Regions from separate parts of the Acidovorax temperans genome, predicted to be linked through region 3. Evidence: predicted binding sites of a transcription regulator. Region 3 holds the regulator's gene; each other region holds the start of a gene.
The links. The regulator FNR, encoded in region 3, switches genes on or off when oxygen is low (the NO sensors DNR and NnrR bind a similar motif). The targets are predictions, from matches to a motif close to TTGATNNNNATCAA.
Positions count from the first base shown of each region.

Region 1: the regulator FNR is predicted to act here: its motif matches at 5,126-5,139, upstream of PQV96_RS13620 (FeoA family protein).
Region 2: the regulator FNR is predicted to act here: its motif matches at 2,121-2,134, upstream of PQV96_RS10360 (type IV pili methyl-accepting chemotaxis transducer N-terminal domain-containing protein).

Region 1 covers NZ_CP117193.1:2,887,559-2,894,915, forward strand. Annotated here, with positions in the region: gene PQV96_RS13595 (aspartate aminotransferase family protein) at 1-627, shown strand, start outside; gene argF (ornithine carbamoyltransferase) at 665-1,585, shown strand; gene PQV96_RS13605 (HD domain-containing protein) at 1,759-2,436, shown strand; gene PQV96_RS13610 (hypothetical protein) at 2,561-2,794, opposite strand; gene feoB (ferrous iron transporter B) at 2,794-4,725, opposite strand; gene PQV96_RS13620 (FeoA family protein) at 4,722-5,063, opposite strand; gene PQV96_RS13625 (metal-dependent hydrolase) at 5,379-6,425, shown strand; gene kynB (arylformamidase) at 6,708-7,349, shown strand.
Region 2 covers NZ_CP117193.1:2,184,855-2,192,211, forward strand. Annotated here, with positions in the region: gene PQV96_RS10350 (DUF2889 domain-containing protein) at 1-274, shown strand, start outside; gene PQV96_RS10355 (SDR family oxidoreductase) at 334-1,095, shown strand; gene PQV96_RS10360 (type IV pili methyl-accepting chemotaxis transducer N-terminal domain-containing protein) at 1,130-1,969, opposite strand; gene moaA (GTP 3',8-cyclase MoaA) at 2,190-3,326, shown strand; gene mobA (molybdenum cofactor guanylyltransferase MobA) at 3,422-4,051, shown strand; gene moeA (molybdopterin molybdotransferase MoeA) at 4,112-5,464, shown strand; gene PQV96_RS10380 (thioredoxin family protein) at 5,589-5,912, shown strand; gene PQV96_RS10385 (SIMPL domain-containing protein) at 5,941-6,669, opposite strand; gene ompR (osmolarity response regulator transcription factor OmpR) at 6,900-7,357, shown strand, end outside.
Region 3 covers NZ_CP117193.1:1,730,002-1,737,358, forward strand. Annotated here, with positions in the region: gene ccoN (cytochrome-c oxidase, cbb3-type subunit I) at 1-515, shown strand, start outside; gene ccoO (cytochrome-c oxidase, cbb3-type subunit II) at 534-1,166, shown strand; gene PQV96_RS08215 (cbb3-type cytochrome oxidase subunit 3) at 1,181-1,318, shown strand; gene ccoP (cytochrome-c oxidase, cbb3-type subunit III) at 1,343-2,251, shown strand; gene ccoG (cytochrome c oxidase accessory protein CcoG) at 2,329-3,786, shown strand; gene PQV96_RS08230 (FixH family protein) at 3,832-4,107, shown strand; gene PQV96_RS08235 (hypothetical protein) at 4,175-4,468, shown strand; gene fnr (fumarate/nitrate reduction transcriptional regulator Fnr) at 4,559-5,281, opposite strand; gene hemN (oxygen-independent coproporphyrinogen III oxidase) at 5,470-6,852, shown strand; gene PQV96_RS08250 (sulfite exporter TauE/SafE family protein) at 6,870-7,357, shown strand, end outside.

The sequences.
Region 1 (7,357 bases), 1.2 Mb from region 3:
ATCCAGGGCGAAGGCGGTGTGAACCCCACCCGCGTCGAATACCTGCAGCAGTTGCGTGCCCTGTGCGACGAGCGCGGCTGGCTGATGATGATTGACGAAGTGCAGTGCGGCATGGGCCGCACCGGCAAGTGGTTTGCCCACCAGTGGGCAGGCATCGTGCCCGACGTGATGCCCCTGGCCAAGGGCCTGGGCTCTGGCGTGCCGATTGGCGCCGTGGTGGCGGGCCCCAAGGCCGCCAACGTGCTGCAGCCGGGCAACCACGGCACCACCTTTGGTGGCAACCAGTTGGCCATGCGCGCAGGCAACGAGACCATCCGCATCATGGAAGAAGAAGGCTTGCTGGAGAACGCAGCCACCGTGGGCGCACACCTGAAGGCGGCCTTGGAGCGTGAGCTGGGCAGCCTGCCCGGCGTGAAGGAAATTCGTGGCCAGGGCCTGATGCTGGGCATTGAACTGAACAAGCCCTGCGGCGCCCTCACCGGCCGCGCCGCTGAAGCAGGCCTGCTGATCAGCGTGACGGCGGACAGCGTCATCCGCCTGGTGCCCTCGCTGATCCTCACCGTGGCTGAAGCCGACGAAATCGTCGCCAAGCTCACCCCTCTGGTCAAAGCCATCCTGGCCGAATAAACCTTGCAGGGCGCGCCACGGCGTGCCCTTTTTTGCCATGAAACATTACCTGCAGTTCACCGACCTCACCGCTGACGAATACGCCTACCTGTTCGAGCGCGCAGCCATCATCAAGAAGAAGTTCAAGTCGTACGAAAAGTACCACCCGCTGGCCGACCGCACCCTGGCCATGATTTTTGAAAAGGCCAGCACCCGCACCCGCGTGAGCTTTGAAGCGGGCATGTACCAGCTGGGCGGCAGTGTGGTGCACCTGACCACGGGCGACAGCCAGCTGGGCCGCGCCGAGCCAATTGAAGACAGCGCCAAGGTCATCAGCCGCATGACCGATCTGGTGATGATCCGCACATTCGAGCAAACCAAGATCGAGCGCTTTGCCGCCCATTCGCGCGTGCCCGTCATCAACGGGCTGACCAACGAATACCACCCCTGCCAGATCCTGGCCGACATCTTCACCTACATCGAACACCGTGGCTCCATCGCAGGCAAGACGGTGGCCTGGGTGGGCGACGGTAACAACATGGCCAACACCTGGGTGCAGGCCGCTGCACTGCTGGGCTTCAAGGTGAACGTGAGCACACCGCGTGGCTACGAAATTGATGAGAAATTGGCCTCTGGCGCCCAAGGGGTAAGCGCCAGCAGCTATCAGTTCTATAGCAACCCGCTCGAAGCCTGCAAGGGCGCCGACCTGGTCACCACCGACGTGTGGACCAGCATGGGCTACGAAGCCGAGAACGAGGCCCGCAAGAAGGCCTTTGCCGACTGGTGCGTGGACGCCGAAATGATGGCCGCCGCCCAGCCTGACGCCCTTTTCATGCACTGCCTGCCCGCGCACCGTGGCGAAGAGGTGGAGGCCGAAGTGATCGACGGCCCGCAATCGGTGGTGTGGGACGAAGCAGAAAACAGGATGCACGTGCAGAAGGCACTCATGGAGTACCTGCTGCTCGGCCGCGTGGCATGAAATGCAACGCGGTGGCGCGCCAGCGCCGGCAGACTGTTTCGGCGCAGGCTCATGTCCGCCATGCGGACGTGAAGCAGCCGCAGGCTGCGGGCCGAAGCCAGAATCGGATGCACGTGCAGAAGGCACTCATGGAGTACCTTCTGCTCGGCCGCGTGGCATAACGCCAAAGCGGCATGTTCGACCGCAGCACGGTAAACACCGACGCGCTGCTCACCCAATGGGCAGTCCTGGGCACGGCCCTGGGCTGCCCCGCCAATCCGTGGATGCAAGAAGGCCAGCGCCTGCTGCGCAGCTGGCAGCGTTGGCCCCGGGCGTACCACAATGCATCGCACCTGCAGGCCTGCCTGGGCCACTGGCAGACGGTGCAAAACGAACTGCCCGGCGCGCTGGAGCAACCCCATGCCGTAGCGCTGGCCCTGTGGTTTCATGACGCGGTGTATTGGCCCTGGAGTGCCCACAACGAGCTACGCAGCGCGCAGTGGGCATCGCGCTTTCTCAACGGCCAGCACGTGCCACCCAGCCTGGTTTCAACCGTTCACGCACACATCATGGCCACATGCCACAACTCGGGCGCGCTGCAAGGCGACGCCACCTGGGTCGTGGACATCGACCTGGCCGTGCTGGGCCAAAGCGATGCGGTGTACCGCCAGTTTGAGCGCAACGTGCGCAAGGAGTATTTCTTTGTGCGCTGGCCGCGCTACGTAGCGGGGCGCAGCGCAGTGCTGCAAGGCTTTCTGGACAGGCCGCGCATCTATCACGACGAGTGGTTTTTCTACCGCTATGAATCGCAGGCCCGCGCCAATCTGCGCCAAGCACTGGCAGCATTGCAGCAAGGCCAGTTGTACGCCTGACGCGGCGCACGCATCGACAAACGCCAACCACCACCAGGCAGACAGCGCCAACGCGTTGCACAGGGCGCTTGCGGCCGCTCAGCCCGAACGGCGGCTGAACAGGCGCAAGGGCCGCCCATTCAGATCAGAACCGCTCCTGGCGCTCTGCGGCGTGCACCGTCGCGCGGGGTGCTGCAGACGACGAACACCCGCCGCAACTGCTGCAACCGCCGCCCCCGCCACCACCACAGCCTGCGCTCTGCCCCATGGCCGGGTGCACCCGGCCCAGCTTTTTACGCAGCCCGGCGGGCAGCCAGCGCCACAGCATGTAAGCGGCGGCCAGCGCCACGATCAAACCGGTGATCCATTGTTGCCACATCACGCGCCACCTCCCAGGGCCAAAGTGATTCGGTAGGTCACAAAACTGGCGGCATACGCCAAGCCAAACAGGTAGGCCACCATCAGCAGCGGGTAGCGCCAGCTGTTCGTCTCGCGCCGCACGGCGGCGATGGTGGAGATGCACTGCGGCGCAAACACAAACCACACCAGCAGCGACAGCGCCGTGGCCAATGACCAGTTCTGCGCAATCAGCGGCGCGAGCTGGCTGGCCACTTCGTCCCCCGTGGCCGACAGCGCATACACCGTGCCCAGCGCACCCACGGCCACCTCGCGCGCCGCCATGCCGGGCACCAGGGCGATGGCGATCTGCCAGTTGAAACCGATGGGCGCCACCAGCACCTCCAGCAGGCGGCCCAACTGGCCTGCAAAACTGTAGGTGATGGCCGCCCCGGTGGCCCCTTCGGGCGGGGCGGGGTAGGTGGACAGGAACCACAGCAGCACCGTCACCGCCAGAATGATGCCGCCCACGCGCTTGATGAAAATCACCGCCCGCTCGTACAGACCATGCGCCAGGCTGCGCAGGCTGGGCCAGCGGTAAGCGGGCAATTCCATCAGCAACTGCGGGGGCCGCTGGTCAGACCGGGCCAGCTTGGCAACGCCCGCCACGGCCATGGCACTGGCAATACCGCCCCCATACAGCGCAAACAACACCAGGCCCTGCAGATTGAACAGGCCCGCCACGGTGCGCTCGGGGATGAAGGCGCCAATCAGCAGCGCATACACCGGCAAGCGGGCCGAGCAGGTCATGAGCGGCGCGATCATGATGGTGACCAGCCGATCACGCCAGTGGGTGATGGAACGCGTAGCCATCACGCCCGGCACGGCGCAGGCAAAGCTCGACAGCAGTGGAATGAACGAACGGCCCGACAGCCCCACGGTACCCATCACGCGGTCCAGCAAGAAGGCGGCACGCGGCAGGTAGCCCGAGTCTTCCAGCGCCAGGATGAACAGGAACAGTGTGAGGATTTGCGGCAGGAACACCAGCACCCCGCCCGCGCCGGCCACGATGCCGTCCACCAGCAGGCTGCGCAGCGGGCCATCGGCCATGTGCTGCTGGATGAAGGCAGATGTCCATTCCACGCCTGCGTTGATCCAGTCGGTAGGCACAGAAGCCCAGGTGAATACCGCCTGGAACATCAAAAACAACGTGGCCAGCAGCAGCAACATGCCCCACACGGGGTGCAGCACCACGGCGTCGATGCGGTCATCCACACGCAGACTGGCTGCAGGGGCCCGCACGGCCAGTTCCATCAGCCGGTGCACCTGCTGATGGGTGCGAATGACCTGGGTCTGAGCGTCCAGCGGCGAGGCATCCAGCGCCACCGCCTCCTGGGCGGCTACCACCGGGGCCTTCAGGGCCTGCGCGGCGGGCGAATCCAGCCAGGCCAGCAATTCCTGCGCGCCATCACCGCGCACACCCACCGTGGCCAGCACGGGCATCCCCAGCTCACGGGCCAACACCTCACGGTCAATCTGAATGCCCCGGCGCTCGGCCATGTCGCTCATGTTCAGCACCAGCACCATGGGCAGGCCCAAGGCCCGGGCCTCCAGCACCAGGCGCAGGTTCAGGCGCAGGTGGGTGGCATCGGTCACGCACACCAGCAAGTCGGGCAGCGGCTCGCCGGGGCGGCGGCCACGCACGATGTCACGGGTGATGGCTTCATCCAGGCTGTGCGCGTGCAGGCTGTAGGCACCGGGTAAATCCAGCACGCGCACCTTGCGGCCACTGGCCGTGTGCATCGTGCCCTCTTTACGCTCTACCGTCACACCGGCGAAATTGGCCACCTTCTGGCGCGCACCGGTCAGCAGGTTGAACAGCGCCGTCTTGCCGCAATTGGGGTTGCCCAGCAAAGCCACACGCAGGAAATCTGCCTTGGGCGACACGCCCCCAGCGTTCCGTACCGCGCTCATGACTGCCCCTGCGTCTGAACCTGCACCATCGCTGCCTCTTGGTGCCGCAGCGCAAAAGTGGCCTGCCCCACCCGCACGGCCAAGGGGTCACCCCCCCAAGCGCCCCGCGCCAGCACTTGCACGGTTTCGCCGGGCACAAAGCCAATTTCCAGCAAACGCAGCAAAGTGCTGTGCTCACGCCCATCACGCGCCGGCACCAGCCCGGTCACCAGCGCGGGCGTGCGCACTTTCAGTCCATCCAGGCCCAAAGCCGCTGACGGAGACGCCGAGGCCACGGCCAATGTGGCGGCCAACGCGCTGGGGTACAGGGCGGCGGCGCTCTCGTGCATGGTTTTCATGGGAATCAGCCTTTTCGTAAATGAGTTTGGTTCTCATTCTACAAACTGAATCCTGGCGGCTGTTGATTCAAATCAGAGTAGCCCTGATGGTCAGGAGATCGCAGGCACTTTGCACAAGGTACGGGCGCACGGGGCCACCCTGAACTCCTCCAAGCCGATTGCTGGCCCGCTGCATCCAGCCCACGCTGTTACCTGCTCAAGCTGCGCCCCTTCTCGCAGGCTGGTCATCGGCTGATCCCGCACGACAAATCCCCTCGAATGCAGGGTGCGCTTTGCGCTGCAAAAATGCGCGCACCTTCACTTCATGAGTAGCACATGGACTCCATCAGCCAGGCCGCCCTGGGCAGTGCCGTGGTGCTTGCCACCCTCGGGCGCCGCACTGCCGCATGGAAGGCAGCCCTGTGGGGTGCCGCCGCTGGCACCCTGCCCGACCTGGACGCTTTCATCGACCATGGCGACCCGCTGCTCAACATGGTGCGCCACCGGGCCGAGAGCCATGGCCTGGCACTGCTCGCGCTGGCATCGGCCCCGCTGGGCTGGCTGGCCGCGCGCTTTTCGGGTCAGCCCGACCTGTGGCGGCGCTGGTGGATGGCCATGGCGCTGGCGCTCATCACCCACCCGCTGCTCGACACCCTGACGGTGTACGGCACCCAGTTGCTGCAGCCATTCAGCAACCATCCCTTTGCCGTGGGCAGCGTTTTCATCATCGACCCGTTCTACACCTTGCCACTGCTGCTCGGGGTTCTGGTCGCCGTCATCGGGTCATCTACCAAGGGGCTGCGCTGGAATGCAGCCATGTTGGCGCTCAGCACCGCCTACCTGGGGTGGAGTGTGCTGGCACAGCAGCATGTGCGCGGCGTTCTGGAGGCTTCGTTGCGTCACAACGGAATGGCAGCCAGCCAGATGCTGGTCACGCCCGCCCCATTCAGCACCGTGCTGTGGCGTGCTGTGGCCATGGGGCCGGAGCACTACCACGAAGCGTATTACTCCTTGCTGGATGGCGCGCACCCCGTTGCCTGGACCTCACATCCGCGCGGCGCCGATCTGCGCCTGCAGCACGCAGACAACCCCCATGTGCAACGGCTGTCATGGTTCAGCCACGGGTTCATGCGCATGCAAGCGAACAGCCAGGGGCGGCTCACCATCACCGACCTGCGCATGGGGCTGGAGCCCTGCTATTCCTTCCACTTCGACATCGGCCCGGCCCACTCCCCGGCGAGCGAGACAGGCTCAGTGGTTCAGCAATGGCAGCGCCCTGATCTTTCAACGGCCTTGCCCTGGCTGTGGCGCCGCCTGACAGACCCCACGGCCGGCACCCTTTCCACCTTGCCGGGCGGCATCAGTTGCGGCACAGCGCCTTGAGGTAAGCCAGCACACAGCTGGCAGGGTGCAGACGGCCAACGCTTTCAACGCACTATCGGGAAATAAGGGGGCCAGTGGGGCGCTGGAGATCACGCCTGCCGTGGCCCGTCCACTGAACATTGCGGTGCCACCTGATCGGCGGTTCAGACCCCAACGTGACTGCGCAGGCAGCCACACCCCTGAACCCCGGTCAACCGAGTCGGGCAAACCCTGCGCCAAAAATCAGGGGGTGTTGCAAATAACCGACACCACAAAAAATCCACGCCATTACCGTCACGTCCCATGCAAAAGCTTTGGGACATTTCCCCCCCCGTTCACGCAGGTAGCCCGGTGTTTCCGGGCGATACGCCTTACAGCCAGCAGTGGTGCGCCACCATCGGCCCGGGCTGTCCGGTCAACGTCAGTGCCATCACGCTATCGCCCCACGTAGGCGCGCATGCCGATGCGCCACTGCACTATGACGCTGGCGGTGCCAGCATTGGGGCCGTGTCGCTCGATGCGTTTTTGGGCCCGTGCCGCGTCATCCATGCCATAGGCTGCGGGCCGCTGATTGAGTGGGCGCACATTGCCCACGCCATCAACCCAGCCCTTCCCACGCTGCCTGCCCGCGTGCTGGTGCGCACCTACGCCCAGGCCCCCGCGCAGTGGGACGGCCAGCTCACCGCCTATGCGCCCGCCACCATCGAACGGCTGGCGGACCTGGGCGTGCAGTTGGTGGGCATAGACACCGCCAGCATTGACCCCGCCGACAGCAAAACGCTCGACAGCCACCAGGTCATACGCCGCCGGGGCCTGCGCGTGCTGGAGAACCTGGTGTTGGACGATGTGCCCGAGGGTGACTACGAACTCATCGCCCTGCCACTCAAGCTGACCACGGCCGATGCATCCCCCGTGCGGGCGGTACTTCGCTCGCTGCCTGGTTGACCAGCGCG
Region 2 (7,357 bases), 450 kb from region 3:
GCGCCAGGCCATCGCGCAGCACATGGGCGGGGTGGCCAGTTGCACCCACCTGCGCGAGGTGCTGTTCAACATGGCCACTGCCGCCTTCCAGACCCTGCCTGCCGCCTTTGGTGGCGGCGACCCGGACACCCCGCCCCGGCACCTGGGCCAATGCACCGGTTGGGACTTTGAGGGCAACGGGGTGAAAGAGTACTTTCCGCAGTTCTACGGGCGTGGCGAGGCCAATACGCAGCCTTCCACCCCACACAACCCCACAGGCAAAAAGAGCTTCTAGCGCTTACCCATCAAGCGCAAGCAGCTATCAAAAACAGAGCAAACACAAAGGAGACAGCCATGCGCGTGCAAAACAAATCCATCATCGTCACCGGCGCCGGCAACGGCATTGGCGAAGGCATTGCCAAGCGCCTGGCGCAAGAAGGCGCCCAGGTGCTGGTCAATGACATCAACACCACAGGCGGCCAGCGCGTGGTGGCCGAAATCACCGCTGCGGGCGGCAAGGCAGCGTTCTTCCAAGCGGACGTGACCCAATCTGCCCAGGTCCAGGCCATGGTGGCCGAGGCCGAGCGCCTGTTTGGCAAGCTCGATGTGGTGGTGAACAACGCAGGCTGGACGCACCGCAACCGCCCCATGCTGGAGGTGAGCGAAGACGAGTTCGACAAGGTCTACGCCATCAACGTCAAGAGCATCTACCTCAGCGCCATCCATGCCGTGCCTGCACTGCGCCGTGCGGGTGGGGGCAGCATCATCAACATTGCCTCCACCGCCGGGCTGCGGCCCCGCCCCGGCCTCACCTGGTACAACGGCTCCAAGGGCGCCGTCATCACCACCAGCAAGTCGATGGCGGCGGAGCTGGGGCCCGACAACATCCGCGTGAACTGTCTGAACCCGGTGTTCAACCCCAACACCGGCCTGGCGGCCGAGTTTGCGGGCGGCCCGGTGGACGATGCCCGCCGCGCCAAGTTCCTGGCCACCATCCCGCTGGGGCGCTTTTCCACCGCGCAGGATGTGGCCAACGCCGCGCTGTACCTCGCCAGTGACGAAGCCGCCTTCATCAGCGGCGTGTGCATTGAGGTGGACGGCGCCCGCTGCGTTTGATCTGCCCGGGGCAGAGCTGGCGCCTTGCGTGGCTTCAGCCCAGCACTTCGCGCAGGGCTGCGTCGTACAGGGACGTGAGCCGGTCCATCACCTCCAGCAGCCGTTCGCTGGTGGTGGCCACGGCTTCCATGCCCTTGGTATCGGGGTGGCGGCGCATGGCAGCTTCAAAAAACAGCCACTGGGCCTGCCCCAGTTCCAGCTCGGTGCGAATGGCGGGGGTAGACACCGGCGCTGCCGCCAGCGCCTGCAGAGCCTGCTTGAACTCTGTGGCGTCAGCATTCATCTGGGTCTGCGACGCCTTGGGGTCCACACCCGCGGCCAGCAAAAAGTACTGCTTGGCCATGCGCTGCGACAGCATGCGCTGGCGCCCTGCCATGCCCACCAGCTTGGCGCTGGGGGCGCGGGCCAGTTTCTCCAGCGATTCGGTGGCCGTCTGGGCCGCTGTCATCATGCGGTCGGCCTGCTCGGCCACGGCGGCGGCCGAGGCCTTGGAAGGCGCAGTCGCCGTCAGGGTGTTGAGCACGGTGTACTGCTTTTGCACCTCTTCAAGCTGGCGGCTCAAATCTGCGGGCCAGGCGCCCGCCGTGGAGCCCTTGGCCAAGTCGGCAGCGCCGGCCTGTGCCTGCTTGCGCACCTTGGCCAGCACATCCAGCGCCGCCAGGGGCATCACCTGCAGATGCTGCTGGCAATAGGCCTTGGCCATGCGCTGCGACAGCGCGCGGAACGAGCCCGACACGTTGATGGCCGCAGAAAGCGCCATTTGCGCTTGCGCCGTGGCGGCCCAGGTGGGCAGAACCACCCCGGCAGCCACCCACTGCACCATGCGCCGACGTTGGTGGGAACAGGAAACGACGGGTTGATTACGACAGGTCATGGCAGTAGGGCTTTCTATGCAATCAGGGTGAAAGAATGTTTCCCGAAATGCAGAGAATTGTCATGAAAATGTTAAACCAACCTCTTGCGGCAAATCAATGCAATGCCAGCGCGCAGCAGCGAAGATCCGCACGCCGCCAACCGCCAATCCCTTGATGCGGATCAAGAGAATCCAGTGCGGGTACCCCGCCCAGTGAAGGCCTTGGGGCACAATCCCGCCCATGGCTGAACGTGTCATTCCCCTGGTGGACCAGCGCCACGCCGACCTGGTGGCCCAGGTACCTCTGCACCCTTCTCCAGCAACTGGCTTGCTGGTGGACACCCGGGGGCGCCCCCTGCGTGATCTGCGCATCAGCGTGACCGACCGCTGCAACTTCCGCTGCAACTACTGCATGCCCAAGGAAGTGTTCGACAAGGACTACCCGTACCTGCCGCACAGCGCGCTGCTGAGCTTTGAAGAAATCACCCGGCTGGCCTCGCTGTTCCTGGCGCACGGGGTGCGCAAGATTCGCCTCACAGGCGGCGAGCCCCTGCTGCGCAAGAACATCGAAGAGCTGATTGCCCAACTGGCACAGCTGCGCACGGTGGACGGCAAGGCGCCGGACCTCACCCTCACCACCAACGGCTCGCTGCTGGCGCGCAAGGCGCGCTCGCTCAAAGAAGCCGGGCTGAACCGCGTGACCGTGAGCCTGGACGGACTGGACGATGCGGTGTTCCGCCGCATGAACGATGTGGACTTTCCGGTGGCCGACGTGCTGGCGGGCATCGAGGCGGCCCACGCGGCTGGGCTGTCGCACATCAAGGTGAACATGGTGGTCAAGCGCGGCACCAACGACCACGAAATTCTGCCCATGGCGCGCCACTTTCGCGGCACGGGCACCACGCTGCGCTTCATTGAATACATGGACGTGGGCGCCACCAACGGCTGGCGCATGGACGAAGTGCTGCCCTCGGCCCAATTGATCGAGCGCCTGCGCGCTGAATTGCCCCTGGTGCCGCTGGAGCCCAGCAGCCCCGGCGAAACCGCCGAGCGCTGGGGCTATGCCGACGCCAGCGGCCAGCACGACCCAGCCCTGGGTGAAGTGGGCGTCATCAGCAGCGTGACGCAGGCTTTCTGCCACGACTGCAATCGCGCCCGCCTCTCCACCGAGGGCAAACTGTACCTGTGCCTGTTCGCCTCGCAAGGCTACGACCTGCGCTCGCTGCTGCGCGGCGGTGCCAGTGACGCAGACATTGCCGCAGCCATCGCGCCCATCTGGCAGCAGCGCACTGACCGCTATTCCGAACTGCGCAGCACCCTGCCCGCAGACAACTCCCAGGGCGCGCGCCGCGTGGAGATGAGCTACATCGGAGGCTAGGCGGCTGCGCGGGCTGTAGACCCTCGGCGCCTTGGGTCTGCAAGGCAGCCTGCACAATCGAGGGCTCGCTTTTTTCTCTTTTCAAAGGCCTCTTGATGATTGACACGCTAGACATCACCGGACTCGTCCTGGCCGGCGGGCGCGGCTCGCGCATGGGCGGGGTAGACAAGGGGCTGCAAACCTTTCGCGGCCTGCCACTGGCGCTGCACACGCTGATGCGGCTGCAGATGCAGGTGGGGGTTTCGCTGATCAACGCCAACCGCAACCTGGCCGCCTACGAATCATTTGGCGCACCGGTGTGGCCCGACGCCAACAATGACTACGCAGGCCCCCTGGCCGGCTTTCTGACCGGGCTGGAACACTGCGAAACGCCCTGGCTGCTCACCGTGCCGTGCGACACCCCGCTTTTTCCGCTGGACCTGGCCAGCCGCCTGGCCCAGGCAGCCGATGAACAACAGGCCGACATTGCCATGGCCGCAGCCCCTGAAGATGACGGCACAGGCCACATCACCGTGCGGCCCCAGCCGGTGTTTTGCCTGCTGCGCGTAGACCTGCTCGAAAGCCTGGTGCGCTTCACCCAGGCGGGCGGTCGCAAAATTGACGCCTGGACCGCCCAGCACCGCTGCGTGACCGTGCCGTTTGACACACCGGGCGATGACCCCAAAGCCTTTTTCAACGCCAACACGCTGGCCGAACTGCAGGCGCTGGAGCGCACCGCCCCCTGAGCCGCAGCGCCCTGGCGGCGCCATGCGTGCGCCTTGCCTTCCTGAATTGACCAAACCACCATGAAAACCATCGCCCAAATTGCTGCCGAACTGCAGGGCTACGATCCCCAAGCCTTGCACGCCGACCAGGTCAACGCTTTTTTGCACCAGCTGGTGCAGCCCGTGGCAGGCACAGAAGAAGTGGGCATTTTTGAAGCCCTGGGCCGTGTGCTGGCGCAGGATGTGATTTCCCCCATCAGCGTGCCGCCACACGACAACTCGGCCATGGACGGCTACGCCTTTGCCGGCAGCCAGCTGGTGCCCGGCCAGCCCCTCACGCTGCGCAGCGTGGGCACGGCCCTGGCGGGCAAGGCGTGGACGGGCACAGTGAACGCAGGCGAGTGCGTGAAGATCATGACCGGCGCCATCATGCCCGCCGGGCTGGACACCGTGGTGCCGCAAGAGTTCACCACCGCCCAGGGCGACCAAATCACCATCGCTGCCGATGTGCTGCGCCTGGGCGACAACCGCCGCTTCAAGGGCGAAGACCTGATGGAAGGCGGCGTGGCGCTGGCCCGTGGCGAATTGCTCACCCCAGCCGCGCTGGGCTTGGTGGCCAGCCTGGGGCTCAAAACCGTGACCGTGTCACGGCGGCTGCGTGTGGCGTATTTTTCGACTGGCGACGAAATCCTGAGCCTGGGCGAGCCCCCGCGCGAAGGCGCCGTGTACGACAGCAACCGCTACACGGTGTTTGGCCTGCTCACCCGCCTGGGCGTGGAAGTGATCGACATGGGCGTGGTGCGCGATGACCCCGCCCTGCTGGAAGCCGCCTTCACCGAAGCCGCGCAGCGCGCAGACGCCATCATCACCAGCGGCGGCGTGAGCGTGGGCGAGGCCGACCACACCCGCGCCATGATGAAAAAGCTGGGCGATGTGGCCTTCTGGCGCATTGCCATGCGCCCCGGCCGCCCCATGGCCGTGGGACGCATCGCCGCCTCAGGCCTTCAAGCCAAAACAGCCCCTAGCGCACAACCAGCAAGCGCCAGCAGCTATCAAAATGATATCAACACCAGCACAGGCGGTGCGGTGCTGTTTGGCCTGCCGGGCAACCCGGTGGCGGTGATGGTGACCTTTCTGGCCTTTGTGCGCCCCGCACTGCTGCGCATGATGGGCAGCACGCGCACAGCGCCGCCCCTGCTTCGCGCCACCAGCACCGAAGCCATCCGCAAAAAGCCGGGCCGCACCGAATACCAGCGCGGCACCGTCACCACAGGGCCGGACGGCAACCTGCAGGTGCGCACCACGGGCAACCAGGGCTCGGGCGTGCTCAGCTCCATGGTGCAGGCCAATGGGCTCATCGTGCTGCACCACCACCAGGGCAACGTGGCTGTGGGCGATCCGGTGGATGTGATGGTGTTTGAAGGGGTGATCTGAAGCCCGAAACCAGCACAGGCAACACGCTCACAAGCTACTGGCAGTTTGCGTCCCTGTCTGACGGGCCTGCGGCACCCAGCGGCGGTACAAAGCGCTTTTAGCCTTTGCCTTGAGAAAGACCCCCATGCCCTACGCCGCTACCCACCTGCCCCAGCCTCCCACACGCGACGCGGTGGACGCGCTGCCCGGCACCACGGTGCTGGAATTTGGCACGCCCTGGTGTCCCCATTGCCTGCGCGCCCAGCCGTTCATCGAACACGCATTGAAAAGCCAGGAAACCGCCCACATCAAGGTGGAAGACGGTCCCGGCCAGCGGCTGGGTCGCAGCTACAAGGTCAAGCTCTGGCCCACGCTGGTGGTTTTGAAAAACGGGCAGGAAGTGGCCCGTGTGGTGCGCCCCACCACCCAGGCCGAGGTGGACGAGGCACTGCGCGCAGCACAAGGCTGAGGCCCGGGGCCAGCCCACCCGCCAGCGCTCAGCGCATCTGCACCGTGCCAGAGACGCTGATGCTCACCTGCTCACGCCCTGGCTGCACAGGCACTGGCGCGTCAGATGCGAACGACGCCATCTTTTCGCGGGCCACCATGGCGCCCATCAGCGTCACCCCCTGGCCTTGACCCGACACGCTCACCTCGCGCAGGCCGTAGCTGGCAAAGCCAAACGCTTTCGACAGTTCTGCCGCACGGGCCTTGAATTGCTCAATCGCCTGCGACTGCGCCTCGCCCTCGGCCTTGGCCCGCGCCTCGCGCGACAGGCCAAACGACACATCGCTCACCGCCATCGACTGGATCTTGCCGGCCATGCCGGTAATGCGCCCAAAGTCGCGCCCTTCCAGCCGCAGCTCTGCCCGGCCTTGCCAGCCCAGCACCTTCTGGTCTTTGCCGTAGCGGGGGTACAGGCTGAACGTGCCGGTGGACACATCCATCTGCCCCGGCTGCGCGCCGGCCTTGGCTTGCGCCAGGGCTTCATCCAGGGCCTGCTTGAGCTGGGTCTGGGCGGCCGCCAGCGTGGGGGCTTCTTTGTTCGCCATGAGGGTGATGGTCAGCATGTCCTGCTCGACCTGCACCATGCCAGCGGCCGACAGTTGCACCACATTGCGCGGCTCTGCGGCCACGGCAGCTACCGGTGCGGCTTGTTGAGAAAAAACGGCCCCAGCGCTCATCAGCAAAGCGCTGGCGGCTACCAAACGAATAGCATTCTTCATGAATTCACTTTCTCAAAAATCGGTGTGACGCCGCACGCTGAAGCCATTTCCAGCACGCTTGCCAGCCCCTTATCAGACAGTGTGTAGGCACAAGTCGCCACGCGGTGTCAGACGGAGTTGACGATTGGGCAAAACTTGTAACAGTTGGTCAAACCCAAGGGAAAAACGCGAACTTCGGCGCTCAACGTGGTCAGAATCGGCTCTGTTACAAATTGGACCCGAGATCAAATATGCCCACTACACCCAACCGTACCGACAAAGTTTTGGTGGTAGATGACGATGCCCGCATCCGCGATCTGCTGCGCCGCTACCTGACCCAGGAAGGGTTTGAAGTCATGGTCGCTGAAGACGGCAAGGCGCTCAATCGCCTGCTGCTGCGCGAAACCGTAGACATCATCGTGCTGGACCTGATGATGCCTGGCGAAGACGGCTTGTCCATCTGCCGCCGCCTGCGTGCCGCCAACGACCGCACCCCCATCATCATGCTCACCGCCAAGGGCGAGGACGTGGACCGCATCGTGGGCCTGGAAGTAGGCGCCGACGATTACCTGGGCAAGCCCTTCAACCCCCGCGAACTGCTGGCCCGCATCCACGCCGTGCTGCGCCGCCGCCCTGCACAGGAAGCTCCGGGCGCGCCCTCGGGCGACAACGAGGTGGTCACCTTCGGCCCCTTCACCTTCGACCTGGG
Region 3 (7,357 bases):
TGCGCTTCCTGATCGTGTCGCTGTCGTTCTACGGCATGTCCACGTTCGAAGGTCCGATGATGTCCATCAAGACCGTGAACGCACTGAGCCACTACACCGACTGGACCGTGGGCCACGTGCACTCTGGAGCCCTGGGCTGGGTGGGTCTGATCTCCATGGGCTCGCTGTACTACCTGGTGCCCCGCCTGTTTGGCCGCGAAAAGATGCACTCCATCAAGGCGATTGAACTGCACTTCTGGATGGCCACCATCGGTATCGTGCTGTACATCGCGGCAATGTGGATTGCCGGTGTGATGCAAGGCCTGATGTGGCGCGCTGTGAACCCTGATGGCACGCTGACCTACACCTTCGTTGAAAGCGTAAAGGCTACCTATCCCTTCTATGTGATCCGTGTGGCCGGTGGTCTGCTGTATCTGGGCGGCATGCTGGTGATGGCATGGAACGTGTGGGCAACCGCAATCTCTGGCCGTTCGGTCAAGGTGGCTATCCCCGCCGTGAACACTGCCCACGCTTGAGCCTCAAGGAGCTAACCCATGTCTCAAAACAACAAGCAAGCTTCTGCCGGTTTCAGCCACGAGAAGATTGAAACCAACAATTTCTTGATGATCGTGCTGATCCTGCTGGTGATCGCTATTGGCGGTCTGGTGGAGATCGTGCCCCTGTTCTTCCAGAAGTCCACCACGGAAGCTGTGAAGGGCGTGGAGCCCTACACAGCCACCCAGCTGATCGGGCGTGATGTGTACATCCGTGAGGGTTGCTACAACTGCCACTCGCAGATGATTCGCCCCTTCCGTGCAGAAACCCTGCGCTATGGTCACTACTCGGTGGCGGGTGAGTTCGTGTACGACCACCCCTTCCAGTGGGGCAGCAAGCGCACAGGTCCTGACCTGCATCGCGTGGGCGGCAAGTACAGCGATGAATGGCATCGCATCCACTTGAACAACCCACGTGACGTGGTGCCTGAGTCCAACATGCCTGCCTACCCCTGGCTTGAGAAGACTCTGGTCAATCCGGCCGATTTGGCTCCTCGCATGAAGGCGCTGCGCACTGTGGGCGTTCCATACACCGACGCGCAAATCACCGCTGCCGCTGATGAAGTCAAGGGCAAGACGGAGTTGGATGCACTGATCGCCTATCTGCAAGTCATGGGCCGCGCGCTCAAGTAAGGGAGGGTTGGCATATGGACATCACCACCATGCGCATTGTGGCCACGCTGGCTTCAATGGTCTGCTTCATCGGCATCTGGGTGTGGGCCTACATGGGCCGCAACCGTGCCAAATTTGATGAGGCTGCTCGCTTGCCATTTGAGCAAGAATGAACTCCACCAGAATGAGAAAAACCCATGAGTGACTTCACCAGCAATTTCTGGTCGGTCTTTGTGACCGCGCTGACCCTGGTCGGCATCATTGGCTGCGCCGTGCTGCTTTGGATGGCAGGCCGCAAGAAGGTCGTATCAACGGCCGACAACACTACAGGCCACGTCTGGGATGAAGACCTGGTGGAAATGAACAACCCTCTGCCACGCTGGTGGGTGTGGATGTTCGTCATCACCATCATCTTTGGCTTGGGCTATCTGGCGGCCTACCCAGGTCTGGGCAGCTCTGCCGGCAAGCTCGGCTGGAGCCAGAAGGGCGAATACGAAGCAGAAGTGGCCAAGGCCAACAAAGAGTTGGAACCCATTTACGCCCGCTTTGCATCCATGACTCCTGAAGCGATTGCCGTGGACACGCAAGCCAAGGCCATTGGTGAGCGCCTGTTCATGAACAATTGCGCTCAATGCCATGGCTCTGACGCCCGCGGCAGCAAGGGTTTCCCCAACTTGGCCGACGGCGACTGGTTGTACGGTGGCACACATGACAAGATCCTGGAAACCTTGCAAAAGGGCCGCATTGGCAACATGCCTCCCATGGCTGCTGCCGTAGGTTCTCCAGAAGATGTGCGTAACCTGTCGCACTATGTGCTCAGTTTGTCGGGTAGCCCCCACGATTCTCTGCGTGCTTCTTTGGGCAAGTCCAAGTTTGGTGCTTGCGCCGCCTGCCACGGCATGGACGGCAAGGGCAATCAGGCTTTGGGTGCTCCCAACCTGACAGACGACATCTGGCTGCATGGCTGGGGTGAAGCAGCGATTACCGCCATGATCAACAATGGCAAGGTCAATCAGATGCCTGCACAGGCAGACAAGTTGACCGAAGCGCAGATCAAGGTGCTGGCCTCGTATGTTTGGGGATTGTCAAACAACAAGGCGCAGTGATGTGAACGTGGGGCGGTGTCTGAGGGCGCCGCCCCTTTGTTGTTTCTGAAGTTTTGGATTAAGTAGAGAGCGCCGCCATGAAGCCACCCAGCGAGTCTCCTCGCAAGGTTATTCCTATCGCTCCTGTTGCCGCAGATGGTTCGGAAGTGCCTAGCAGTCAGGTCGAGATCGTCTCCCTGTACGAAGCACAAAAGAAGATTTACCCGCGATCCATCAGCGGAGTATTTGCCCGGTGGCGCTGGGCGATGGTATTTCTCACACAACTGGTGTTTTATGGCCTGCCCTGGCTGGAGTGGGGGCAGCGCCAGATGGTGCTCTTCGATTTGGGAGCGCGCCGCTTTTATATCTTCGGTTTGGTGCTGTACCCGCAGGACTTCATCTACCTGACGGGTTTGCTGATCATTTCAGCACTTTCGCTGTTCCTGTTTACCGCCGTGGCCGGGCGTTTGTGGTGTGGTTTTTCATGCCCGCAAACGGTGTACACCGAAATTTTCATGTGGATCGAGCACAAGATCGAAGGTGATCGCAGTGCCCGGCTCCGCCTGGACAACGGCCCCTGGACGTTCGAGAAGATCCGCAAGAAGTTTTTCAAGCAGGTGGTGTGGATCGCGGTGGCCCTGTGGACCGGGTTCACCTTTGTGGGGTACTTCGTCCCCATTCGCGAGCTGGGCAGCGAGCTGCTGGCGTTCCCGGGCGGCTGGCAGATTTTCTGGGTGCTGTTCTACGGTTTTGCCACCTATGGCAATGCGGGCTTCATGCGCGAGCAGGTCTGCAAGTACATGTGCCCTTATGCGCGCTTTCAGAGCGCGATGTTTGATAAAGACACGCTGATCGTTACCTACGACCCTGAACGTGGCGAGCAGCGTGGTCCGCGCAAGAAGAATATCGACTACAAAGCCCAGGGGCTGGGCGATTGCATTGACTGCTCGCTGTGTGTGCAGGTCTGTCCGGTGGGCATCGACATCCGCAAGGGTTTGCAGTACGAATGCATTGGCTGTGGCCTGTGCGTGGACGCCTGCAATACCGTGATGGACAAGATGCAGTACCCGCGTGGGCTCATCCGTTATTCGACCCAGAACGGCGTGGCCAAGCACTGGACGCAGTCGCAGATGTTGCGCCGCGTGCTGCGCCCCCGCGTGCTGATCTACAGCGCCGTGCTGGTCACCCTGTGCGTGGCCTTGTTGGCCAGCCTGGTGACGAGAACACCGCTGAAAGTGGACGTGGTTCGCGACCGGGCCGCCTTGTCACGCATTGTGGCTGGGGGGAAGTTGGAAAACATCTACCGTATCCAGATCATGAACGCTACCGAAACTCCTCAGCGCTACCGCATAGATGCCAAGGGTCTTGAGGGACTTGAAGTGGTGTCGGAAGCGTCGGTGGAGGTCGATCCCGCTCAGTCTCGCTGGGTTGCTGTGCGATTGCAGGTGCCTTATGGGTCTGCTTCACCTGGGTCTCATCCCATCACCTTTGAAATTGGTGCCGAGGGTGGCGGTGCCCACGTGACAGAAAAAACCGTATTTTTGGTTCCCAGGTAGTACCGTTTTCATTCAACGTACAAGCCTGAGTTAATGGAGTTTGCTATGTCTACTGTTTCTTCCTCAGCCACGCCAGCTGCAGCCCCATGGTGGAAGTTTGGCCATGTGTGGCTGGTATTGGCGGGCCCCTTGGTGGTCATTGTTGCGGGGTTCATTACTTTGTGGCTTGCGATGTCGCGCCCAGACCCTGTGGTCGCGGAGGATTACTACCAGCGAGGTATCGACATCAACAAGACCCTGGAGCACCCAGAGAAGAGCTTGGCGCCCGCGATGAAAGGGCGCAATCACGCTGCGACCCCGCCAGAAGCGCAGCCGAGGTGATTGTGAAGTCACTCTGGTTCACTGAATTTCGCAACGACCCAATACAACACCGCAAGGAAACAGCACGATGTGGACACAGCGCCTGATGTGGATTGCCTGGCCAGCCTTTTTGGTGGCAGGTGTGATTGAGATGCTCGTCTTTGCGATGGTGGACCCGCAAGACCTTCACTGGTTCGGGCAGCCTGTCACCTTGTCGAGAACAGGCGTCTACACCTTGGCGTTCTTTGGGTTCTGGGCGCTCACCATGGTGTCCAGTGCGCTCACCACCTTGCTTGCGATGTCCCCCTTTGAACTGAATCGCTGCCCGGTGCCTGACGAGGAGCGCCCTGACGATTGCCGCAAGCATCCCTCCTGCACTTGAATAAAAAAAATGCCGCGCTGTATGGCGCGGCATTGTCGGAGGCGTCAGCGAAGTGCTCGTCAGTTGTCCGGCACCTCTGTCGAAAATTTTTCAGTGGCAGGCTTGTTGGTTGTTCACGATGCGGCGTAGGGCATCGGTATCTAGAATGCGGACATGTCTTTGCCGCACTTCCACGGTGCCTTCTTCTACGAACTTGGAGAAGGTGCGGCTCACGGTTTCAAGCTTGAGGCCGAGATAACTGCCAATTTCTTCTCGCGTCATTCGCAACACCAGTTCCGATTGAGAGAAACCTCGCGCGTGCAGGCGTTGCACCAAATTGAGCAAAAACGCTGCCAGACGCTCTTCTGCTCGCATGCTTCCGAGCAGCAGCATCACGCCATGCTCACGCACGATTTCACGGCTCATGATTTTGTGCACATGGTGCTGTAGCGCAGTGACTTCTCGCGAGAATTCCTCTATGCGATCAAAGGGCATGACGCAAACTTCCGCGTCTTCCAGAGCGACGGCATCGCAGGTGTGATGGTCATTCACAATGCCATCCAGACCAATGATTTCACCGGCCATCTGGAATCCTGTGACTTGGTCGCGACCATCTTCTGTCGCCACGCAGGTCTTGAAGAAGCCCGTGCGAATGGCATACAGCGAGGTGAAAGCTTCTCCGTTGCGGAAAAGCGTTCCGCCGCGCTTGATCTTGCGCCGCACGGCTACCACTTCGTCGATGCGTTGCAGCTGCTCTTCGTTGAGCCCCACAGGCATGCAAAGCTCACGGAGATTGCAGTTGGAGCAGGCGACTTTGATGGTGAGCGGATTCATGGCGCAGAAACCAGTTGGTTGTTCGAGCATATCGTGCTCGACGAGAGAGGCCGAAGTGCCTCGCACAGTGCTTAGAAGCGGATGATATGCATCAAATTGTCGCTCCACCAGCAGTGGGTTCACTTGATTCAGGTCAAGGACGAAGAGGGTAAGGTGCGGCACAGTAACCGAGTACGCAAGGATATCTCATGACCGCTGTTACCCCAGAACTCCTTACCCGGTTTGATGTGCCGGGTCCCCGATACACCTCTTATCCAACGGCAGACCGTTTTGTGGAGGCTTTTGGTCAGGAGGACTATGCCTTGGCGTTGGCCCAAAGGCATTTGGGGACAGGCTCCAAAGCCATGCCGTTGTCGCTGTATGTACACATCCCATTTTGCGAGTCGCTATGCTACTACTGCGCTTGCAACAAGATCATTACCAAACACCATGATCGTGCTGATGTCTATTTGCGGTACCTGAGCCGCGAAATCGACTTGCATACAGCCCAATGTGGTGTGGGGCAGGTGGTTAGCCAGTTGCATCTGGGTGGCGGGACCCCCACGTTCCTGTCTGATGATGGGCTGTGTGAGTTGATGTCCATGCTCAAGCGCAGCTTCACTCTGGCTCCCGGTGGGGAATATTCCATCGAAGTGGATCCCCGCACGGTCAACGCGGAGCGTCTGGCATTGTTGGCAGAGTTGGGTTTCAACCGGTTGAGTTTTGGCGTCCAAGACTTCGACTCTGAAGTCCAAAAGGCAGTACACCGTGTTCAGCCCGCAGAGCAAGTTTTTGCTTTGGTCGAATCTGCACGCACCATCGGGTTTGACTCCATCAATGTGGACTTGATTTACGGCTTGCCACGCCAAACCCCTGAGTCATTTGATCGGACGTTGTCACAGATTGCCCAGCTTCGACCCGATCGCATTGCGTTGTACGCATATGCACATCTGCCTGAGCGCTTCAAGCCCCAGCGTCGCATCATTTCAGCGGAGTTGCCCACAGCAGGTGCCAAAGTCGCCATGCTTTCGCGTTCGCTGGATGCATTTATTGACGCTGGCTATGTATACGTCGGCATGGATCATTTCGCTTTGCCTACTGATGCGTTGGCCATTGCAAAACGGCAGGGGCGCCTGCACCGCAATTTCCAGGGATACAGCACCCAACCCGATTGCGATTTGATTGGGCTGGGCGTGTCAGCGATTGGACGCATTGGGGCGACCTACAGCCAAAACGCCAAGACCCTGGATGAGTATTACGATTTCCTTGACCAGGGTCGCCTGCCAGTCGTTCGGGGGCTGGCATTGAACCGGGATGACTTGGTGAGACGCGCTGCCATCATGGCGTTGATGTGCCAAGGTGAACTGCTGATTGAGCCGATGGAGCAAGCATGGCTGATCGACTTCAAAAAGTACTTTGCTGCTGAACTGGACCGTTTGAAGGACATGGAAACCCAAGGTCTGGTGGAGTTGGGCAGTGAAGGGGTTCGAGTGACCCCCATGGGCTGGTTCTTTGTGCGCGGTATTGCGATGGTCTTTGATCGTTACCTGCAGGCCGATCGCACCCGCGCCCGCTTCTCCCGCATCATCTGAGCAGGGCTACGAACAGCATGTCGGCTACTGTTGCATGGACCGCACTGGTCATGGGTTTGGTAGGAGGAACCCATTGTTTGGCCATGTGCTCAGCTCCGTGCGCTGCGGTGGTGGGGGCTGTACAAAAGCCGGAAGGCTCCGCCGCGCTGGAGCAGCCTGTTCACTGGATGGACAACCCCCGCCGTTCTGCCCAGCCGTGGCTGCGCACCGGGGTTTTTCATGTGGGTCGCATCGTGGGATATGCGGCGCTCGGTGCCATGGCGGCCTGGGCCATGGATAGTTTGGCTTGGATTACACAGCAAACCATGGCGCTTCGGCCCTTGTGGACCCTCACGCACGTGGCCATTCTGGCCTGGGGCTTGATGATGCTGATCCAGTCGCGACAGCCAGCCTGGATCGAACAGGCGGGCCGTTCAGTCTGGGGGCGTGTCCAGCCGCTGCTTGGTTCGTCAACAGGTGTGGCCAGTGCTGGAGCTTTGTGGGCATTCATGCCGTGCGGTTTGCT